2 regions of the Verrucosispora sp. TAA-831 genome follow, and region 1 is predicted to be linked to the other one. Evidence: predicted binding sites of a transcription regulator. Region 1 holds the regulator's gene; the other holds the start of a gene.
The links. The regulator HrcA, encoded in region 1, represses chaperone genes, less so after heat shock. The targets are predictions, from matches to a motif close to GGTTNGCACNCTCNNNNNGAGNGTGCNAACC.

Region 1 (4,449 bases):
GCGGGGAACTGCCGTACCCGGACGACGACGTCGCCGCGGAGCGTTACCTGGCCGCCGAGGCCGCCCTCGGCGCGGCCGGTTTTTCCTGGTACGAGGTGTCCAACTGGGCGCGGACGCCGGCCGCCCGGTGCCGGCACAACCTGTTGTACTGGACCGGCGGCGACTGGTGGGGCCTCGGCCCGGGTGCGCACAGCCACGTCGGTGGGGTGCGCTGGTGGAACGTCAAGCACCCCCGCGAGTACGCGAGCCGGCTGGCCGCCGGTGAGTCTCCCGGACTGGCCCGGGAGGTGCTCACCGGCGGCGAGGCACACATGGAGGACGTCATGCTCCGGCTGCGGCTCGCGTCCGGGCTGCCGTTGGACGTCCTCGACGACGCCGGTCGGGCGGCCGCCACGCGGGCGGTGGCGCAGGGACTGCTCGCCGCACCCGCCCACGCGGCCGGCCGCGCCGTCCTCACGGTGCGCGGCCGGCTGCTCGCCGACGCCGTGGTGCGGGACCTGCTGCCCTGACCAACCCCTCCGGCGAGGGGTCAGCGCTTCACGAAGGCGTAGGTCATCGGGTAGCGGTAGAGGGCGCCCTCGTTGGCCTTGACCCCGGCGATGATGCCGAAGACCACCGGCACGATCCAGACCAGGAACGGCACGAAGAACAGCAGGCCGCAGGTGATCGCGGTGAGCACCCAACTGAGCAACCCGGCGATCGCCCAGGTGATCTGGAAGTTCACGGCGGCCACCGAGTGCGCCCGGACCACCGGGCTCTGCTGACCCCGGGTCATCATCGCGATCAGTGGCGCGACCCAGCCCAGCAGACCCCCGCCCACGATCACCCCGAGCGGGCCACCGAAGTGGGCGATCAGCGTCCAGGTCTTGTCGTCGTTGTTGGCGTAGCCGCCACCGGGGGGACCGTAGCCGCCCGTCGGGTACCCGACACCGGGCGCGCCACCCGGCGGGTACTCGCCCGGCGGGGGATAGCCACCCGGTGGGGGATAGCCGCCGGGCGGCGGGTAGCCGCCGGACGACGGGTGGTCACCGGGCGGGCCGTAACCGCCGGGCGGCGGGGGCTGGTCGCCGGTGGGCGGCGGATAGTCGCCGGGCGGGGGATAGCCGGGCTGGCCGGAGGAGCCCGACAGTGGAGAAGTGGGGTCGTCACCGGACCCTGGAGGACGAGGTGGTTCAGTCATGTGGCCACGGTAGGTGCCAGCGGCAACGGACGCACCATAGCGACACCGGGGCGTGTCAACCCGTCGGCCGGTCTCCGCCACGACCGGGGCGACTTGATCATCGCGGGCAGGGGAACACCGACGTAGACTGGCACTCGCTACAGTCGAGTGCCAGAGTGTTCCTCTGGCACTCTGAGCGCTCCGGACTGACCTGCGACAGGAGGTGGGGGATGGGTCTCGACGACCGGAAACTCGCCGTGCTCCGGGCGATCGTCGAGGATTACGTCGCCACCCAGGAGCCGGTCGGCAGCAAGGCACTCGTCGAACGGCACCAACTCGGCGTCTCCCCGGCCACCGTGCGCAACGACATGGCCGTGCTGGAGGAGGAGGGCTACATCCGCCAGCCGCACACCAGTGCCGGGCGGGTGCCCACCGACCGCGGTTACCGACTCTTCGTCGACCGGCTCAGCCGGGTCAAGCCGCTCAGCCCGGCCGAACGGCGGGCGATCGAACGGTTCCTGGTCGGCGCGGTGGACCTCGACGACGTGGTGCACCGCACCGTACGCCTGCTCGCGCAACTCACCCGCCAGGTCGCCGTGGTGCAGTACCCGAGCCTGGCCCGCTCCACCGTCCGGCACCTGGAACTCGTGCCGATCTCCACCACCCGGCTGACGCTGGTGATGATCGCCGACACCGGTCGGGTCGAGCAGCGGCTGGTCGAACTGCCCGCGCCGGTCCCCGCCGACGACGTCCTGGACCTACGCCGACTGGTCAACGAGAAGCTGGTCGGCATCCGCCTGTCCGACACGCCACCGCTGGTGCAGACACTCATCGACGAGTGCGCGCCGCACCTGCGCGCGGCCATGACCACGCTCTCCACCGTCCTGCTGGAGACCCTCGTCGAACGGCACGAGGAGCGGCTCGCCCTGGCCGGCACCGCCAACCTGGCCCGGGGCGGCCTGCTCGACTTCCAGGGGTCGCTGCGCCCCATCCTCGAAGCGCTTGAGGAGGAGGTGGTGCTGCTCAAGCTCATCGGCGAGGTCGAGCCGAGCACGCTGCGGGTCCGCATCGGCGACGAGAACCAGATCGACAACCTGCGGGCGGCGTCCGTGGTCAGCACCGGATACGGCCCGGGCGCGACCATCGTCGGGGGGATGGGCGTGCTGGGACCGACCCGGATGGACTACCCCGGAACAATCGCCACGGTGAGGGCCGTGGCACGCTACGTGGGCGAGCTGCTGGCCCAGAACTGACCAGTCAGGGCCGACGGCAGGCTGCCGCCACCGACCGGCGTAACGCGAGACGAACACGAGGACACGGAACCCAGTGGCCAGGGACTACTACGGCATTCTCGGCGTGAGCCGAGGCGCCTCCGACGACGAGATCAAGCGCGCCTACCGCAAGCTGGCGCGCCAGTTCCACCCGGACGTGAATCCGGACCCGGAGGCGCAGGAGAAGTTCAAGGACATCAACGCCGCGTACGAGGTGTTGTCCGACGACCGGAAACGGCAGATCGTCGACCTCGGCGGCGATCCGCTCGCCCCGGGCGGCGGCGGTGCCGGTGGACCGGGCGGCCCCGGTGGCGCCGGTCCCTTCGTCGGCTTCCAGGACATCATGGACGCCTTCTTCGGCGGGGCCACCGGCGCCGGGCGCGGCCCGCGACCGCGTACCCGTCCCGGGGCCGACGCGATCCTGCGGCTCGAACTGGACCTGAACGAGACCGCCTTCGGGGTCGAGGCCCCGATCACGGTCGACACCGCGGTCCTCTGCACCACCTGCACCGGGGCCGGCACCGCCGCCGGCACCCATCTGGCCACCTGCGAGGCGTGCGGTGGCCGGGGCGAGGTGCAGTCGGTGCAGCGCACCTTCCTCGGCCAGGTGGTCTCCGCCCGGCCGTGCACGGTCTGCCAGGGCTACGGCACCACCATCCCGCACCCCTGCCCCACCTGCGCCGGTGACGGCCGGGTCCGCACCCGCCGCTCGCTGACCGTGAAGATCCCGGCCGGCGTCGAGGACGGGATGCGGATCCGCCTGGCCCAGCAGGGCGAGGTCGGCCCGGGTGGCGGCACCGCCGGTGACCTCTACGTGGAGATCCACGAACGGCCGCACGACGTCTTCTCCCGCAAGGGCGACGACCTGCACTGCCGGGTCACCGTGCCGATGACCGCCGCCGCCCTCGGCACCCGGCTGACCATCAAGGCGCTGGACAGCGAGGAGCCGGTCGACGTCAAGCCGGGTACCCAGCCGGGCAGCACACTGCGGCTGCGGGCCCGGGGCGTACCGCACCTGCGCGGTGCCGGTCGGGGTGACCTCTACGTCCACCTCGACGTGCGTACCCCGACCAAGCTCGACGCCGACCAGGAGCGGATGCTGCGGGACTTCGCCAAGACCCGGGGCGAGGAGGTCGCCGAGCTGAGCAAGCAGGGCGGCTTCTTCTCCCGGATGCGCGACGCCTTCAACGGTCACGCCTGAGGTGTCCGCGCCGCTCTTCCTGGTCGAGTCGCTGCCCACCGGCGACTCGACGGTGCTCGACGGCCCGGAGGGCCACCACGCGGCCACCGTGCAGCGGCTCCGGGTCGGCGAGGAACTGCTGCTCGCCGACGGTCGGGGCGGCACCGCCGAGGCCGTGGTCACCGCCGTCGGCCGGGGCACCCTCGACCTGACCGTCACCACCCGTGGGAGCGTCGACGCGGCGAACCCACGGCTGGTGGTGGTGCAGGGCATCCCCAAGGGCGACCGGGGTGAGCTGGCCGTGCAGGCGATGACCGAGACGGGCGTGGACGAGATCGTCCCCTGGGCGGCGTCCCGCTCCGTGGTGCAGTGGCGCGGCGAACGAGGCGTACGGGCCCGGGGCAAGTGGGTGGCGACCGCCCGGGAGGCGGCCAAGCAGGCTCGCCGGGCCTGGTTGCCGGTGGTGGCCGGCGCTCCCGACGAGTCCAGCACGGCGGTGGCCCGCCGGATCGCCGGTGCCGCCGTCGGCTACGTGCTGCACGAGGAGGCGAGCGACCGGCTGACCACCGTCGAGTTGCCCGACCGGGGCGAGATCGTGCTGGTGGTGGGCCCGGAGGGCGGCATCGGCCCGGCCGAGCTGACCGCCTTCCAGGAGGCCGGCGCGCAGCCGGTCCGGCTCGGGCCGTCGGTGCTGCGCACCTCCACCGCCGGAGTGGCCGCCCTGGCCGTGCTCGCCACCCGCCTGCTGCGCTGGTGACCGGGGATGTAAGGAGGGACCCCTGCTATGCCGGAGACGTTAGGAAGGTGCCCTTCCTTACACTGCCCCGGTGAGTACTCCT
Region 2 (4,449 bases), 810 kb from region 1:
CGGTCGTCACGCCTCGTGTACCGTGCGATTTCGGTCACCGTTTTCGGGGTCGTCGCGGATCGCTGAAACCGGTGGTCTCCGGGTGCTCGGCGTGCCGGTGCCCGGAGTTGTGGTACGCCGCGCAGAGTGAGGACAACACCGTGGCACAGGGCACCGTGAAGTGGTTCAACGCCGAAAAGGGCTACGGCTTCATCGCCGTCGACGGCGGGCAGGACGTCTTCGTCCACTTCTCCGCGATCGAGATGGACGGTTACAAGGCGCTGGACGACGGCCAGCGGGTGGAGTTCGAGATCGGCCAGGGCCAGAAGGGCCCCCAGGCCGAGCGGGTCCGCGCCATCTGAGCACCGACCCCGTCCGCCTCGCCGACTGATCGTCTGGCGGGGTTATGGGATCGTGGCCGGTGCAGGGCTGCGGCGCCGGGGCCGACCAGGGAAGATCATGGGCCGATCCAGCCATCGCTGAGGAGCGTCCATGTCCGACCAGCCGCCCCCGGCGGGTCCGTCCTCGTCCTCCGACGAGCCGGGCCGGCCCTCGCCTGCGAACGAGCCGACCCCGTCGACGGACGGGTCCGACTCACGCGCGAACGAGCCTGAGTCGTCCGTGACCGGGCCCGACTCGTCCGTGACCGGGCCTGATCGGCACGCCGACGTGTCCGGCCAGCCGGGCGCACCGACGCCCCATCCGGGCCAGTCCTACCCCGGCCAGCCCTACCCCGATCAGCCGTACCCGGGCCAGCCCTATCCCGGTCAGCCCTATCCGGGCCAGCCGTATCCGGCCTCGGCCCATGGTGGGTATCCGCAGCCGGGGTACGGCCTCGACCCGGCCAGCCCGCTGGTGAATCCGCCCGGTGCCGGAGTGGGCGGCTGGTACGCGCGCAGCATCGGCGCGCTCCGCCGGGGCTGGCCGGTGCTGCTGCCGATCGTGCTGGTCACCCAGGTGTTGCCGGCGGTGGTGGTGGCGGTGCTCGGGCTGGTGGTCGATCCCTCCGCGCGCTGGGAGGAGCAGCTCGCCCGCGACAGTGAGGCGCTGCCCGCCGGGTTCTGGGCCGACGCCGTCATCTGGGTGGGCAGCCTGTTCGGGGCCGGTCTGGTCGCCAGCCTGGCGCAGTGCGTGGGGTGGGCGGCCGGTACCTGGGTGATCGCCCGGCAGGCGGCCGGTGCGCCGGTCGACCTCGGCACCGCCCTGCGCTACGGGCTCCGGCGGGCGCTCGGGCTGTGGGGCTGGACACTGCTGGTCGGCATGATCGTGCTGTTCGGTCTCTGCCTCTGTTTCCTGCCCGGCATCTACGCGGTCTTCGCGCTGGCCATGGTCGGCCCGGTCTATCTCTTCGAGCGGGACAACCCGATCGGCCGTTCGCACCAGATGCTGCGGCAGCGGCTGGGTCTGCTGCTCGGCCGGTTGGCGCTGGTGATCGGCGCGGTGATCGCCGTGTCGCTGGTGGCGGCCGGGATCGAGCAGGTGGGGCTGTTGCTCATCGGCACCGGCCCGATGGACACCCGGACGGTGACGGTCGGCACGGTCCTGGTGACGGTGATGGCGGCGCTGCTGACCCTGCCGGCCCACCTCGCCCAGTTGGTCGGGCTGGTCGTCACGTACGCCGAGCAGCGGGCACACGAGGGGCCGGTGAACGACGCCCAACTGGCGCACGAACTCGGCTGATCGCGGCGGTCGTGCTTGCACTCGGCAGGGCAGAGTGCTAAACAAGTCATTGGCACTCGCATGGCGTGAGTGCCAGTTGGTCGGGACGGTGGGGCCACCGTCGCACTCGGGGGACCACCCCGGGCGGGGCAGTGGCCGGTCGTCGCGGGCTATCCGGCCCGGCCGAGGAGACGTCGCCGTCGCCAGGTGGCGACGTCCCAAGGTGCGTACACCAGACGGCCCGTCCGGGGCACACCCCGGCTGGTCCGTGAGTGTCCAGGAGGACAACGCCGTATGGCCAAGATGATCGCGTTCGACGAAGAGGCTCGCCGCGGCCTCGAGCGGGGCATGAACCAGCTCGCCGACGCCGTGAAGGTGACCCTCGGCCCCAAGGGCCGCAACGTCGTGCTCGAGAAGAAGTGGGGTGCCCCCACCATCACCAACGATGGTGTGAGCATCGCCAAGGAGATCGAGCTCGAGGACCCGTACGAGAAGATCGGCGCCGAGCTGGTCAAGGAGGTCGCCAAGAAGACCGACGACGTGGCCGGTGACGGCACGACGACGGCGACCGTCCTGGCCCAGGCTCTCGTTCGCGAGGGTCTGCGCAACGTGGCCGCCGGCGCCAACCCGATGGCCCTGAAGCGGGGCATCGAGTCGGCCGTGGCCAGCGTCTCGGAGGAGCTGCTGAAGCTCGCCAAGGACGTCGAGACCAAGGAGCAGATCGCCTCCACCGCCTCCATCTCCGCTGGTGACACCAGCGTCGGCGAGATCATCGCCGAGGCGATGGACAAGGTCGGCAAGGAAGGCGTCATCACCGTCGAGGAGAGCAACACCTTCGGGCTGGAGCTGGAGCTCACCGAGGGTATGCGCTTCGACAAGGGCTACATCTCGGCCTACTTCATGACCGACCCGGAGCGTATGGAGGCCGTCTTCGACGACCCGTACATCCTGATCGCCAACAGCAAGATCTCGTCGGTCAAGGACCTGCTCCCGATCCTGGAGAAGGTCATGCAGGGCGGCAAGCCGCTGCTGATCATCGCCGAGGACCTGGAGGGCGAGGCCCTGGCCACCCTGGTGGTCAACAAGGTCCGGGGCACCTTCAAGTCGGTCGCCGTCAAGGCGCCGGGCTTCGGTGACCGCCGCAAGGCCATGCTGACCGACATCGCCATCCTCACCGGTGGCCAGGTCATCAGCGAGGAGGTCGGCCTCAAGCTGGACGCCGCCGGTCTCGACATGCTGGGCCGCGCCCGCAAGGTCGTGGTGACCAAGGACGAGACCACGATCGTCGACGGTGCCGGTGACGCCGAGCAGATCCAGGGCCGGGTCAACCAGATCCGGGCCGAGATCGACAAGAGCGACTCCGACTACGACCGGGAGAAGCTGCAGGAGCGTCTGGCCAAGCTGGCCGGCGGTGTTGCGGTGATCAAGGTCGGCGCGGCCACCGAGGTCGAGCTCAAGGAGCGCAAGCACCGCATCGAGGACGCCGTCCGCAACGCGAAGGCCGCCGTCGAGGAGGGCATCGTCCCGGGTGGTGGCGTCGCGCTGGTGCAGGCCGGCAAGACCGCCTTCGACAAGCTGGACCTGGCCGGCGACGAGGCGACCGGCGCGCAGATCGTGAAGATCGCGCTGGACGCCCCGCTGCGGCAGATCGCCGTCAACGCCGGCCTGGAGGGTGGCGTCGTCGTCGAGCGTGTCCGCAACCTCGACGCCGGTCACGGCCTCAACGCCGCGTCCGGTGAGTACGTCGACCTGCTGGCCGCGGGCATCATCGACCCGGCCAAGGTGACCCGGTCGGCGCTGCAGAACGCCTCGTCGATCGCCGCGCTGTTCCTCACCACCGAGGCCGTCGTGGCGGACAAGCCGGAGAAGACCCCGGCCGCCCCGGCTGGTCCGGGTGGCGGGGACATGGACTTCTGAGTCCAGCTCCAACGCCGGAAGGGGCGGACCGCGTCAGCGGTCCGCCCCTTCCCTATGTCGGCAGTGGCCGTTCGTCGCGCTGGTGCCGCGCCCGCTCGTACGGCCCGTGGTGCGGTGCCGGTTCGTCGACCAGGATGAGCGGCTCCTCGGGGGGCTCGGCGACCCCGAACATCTCCGCCAACTGCTCGGCGTCGCCGTAGTCCAGCCGGTCGATCGGCAGTTGGGCCGGGAGTTCGGGAACCGCGACCAGGGGCACCGCCAGGGTGTCCCGGGTCTGTTCGTCATCCGTGGTCATGGCTGCCTCCTCTACGCAAAACCGTAGGGGGCGTCGATGACCGGGGTGGGGGAACGGTGCTATCGGCGGCTATGCGCCGGTTGACTCGTTCCGACCGGTGAGCGCCCTGCGGTACAGGAAGAAGACCCGCTCGATCCGGGCCCCGGCGCTGCGCGAGTAGAAGGGCACCGGCCCGACCCAGCCGATCTGGGCGAACTCGACACCGGCCGCCCGCTGGTCCCGTAGGCAGCGGCGGAGCAGGACACCACCGATGCCCGACCCCTCGGCGGCGGGCGCGGTGCCCATCGGCCCGAACCAACTCGGCCGGGACGACCCGTACGCGGCGAAGCCGAGCAGTGCACCGTCGCGCTCGGCCAGGTGGCAGCCGGCGTCGGGGCGGCCCACCGAGCCGGCCAGTTCGGCGTCCCACGCACCGCCGAAGGTCGTCTGCGCGAACGCGGCGAGCGTCGGCAGGTCGGCCGGCTCGGCCCGGCGTACCGTCACGCCCTGCCCGGCCAACCGGGCCTCGGCCGCTTCGGTGGAGCGCAGCGCCGGTGACGAGTCGGACGACAGGTCGGCGGTCATGTTCCAGGCGGTACGGTCCTGGCGGTAGCCGAGCG

Region 2: a site for HrcA is predicted at 1,707-1,737, ahead of groL (chaperonin GroEL). Genes of this name have one in related genera too.

What each region holds. Positions count from the first base shown of each region.
Region 1 is NZ_CP192240.1:5,365,039-5,369,487, reverse strand. Features, by position in the region: gene hemW (radical SAM family heme chaperone HemW) at 1-509, shown strand, start outside; gene ACQVFL_RS23765 (DUF4870 domain-containing protein) at 530-1,180, opposite strand; gene hrcA (heat-inducible transcriptional repressor HrcA) at 1,390-2,412, shown strand; gene dnaJ (molecular chaperone DnaJ) at 2,486-3,631, shown strand; gene ACQVFL_RS23750 (16S rRNA (uracil(1498)-N(3))-methyltransferase) at 3,633-4,367, shown strand; gene ACQVFL_RS23745 (histidine triad nucleotide-binding protein) at 4,438-4,449, shown strand, end outside.
Region 2 is NZ_CP192240.1:6,173,952-6,178,400, reverse strand. Features, by position in the region: gene ACQVFL_RS27540 (cold-shock protein) at 141-341, shown strand; gene ACQVFL_RS27535 (hypothetical protein) at 622-1,659, shown strand; gene groL (chaperonin GroEL) at 1,933-3,555, shown strand; gene ACQVFL_RS27525 (hypothetical protein) at 3,608-3,850, opposite strand; gene ACQVFL_RS27520 (GNAT family N-acetyltransferase) at 3,920-4,449, opposite strand, start outside.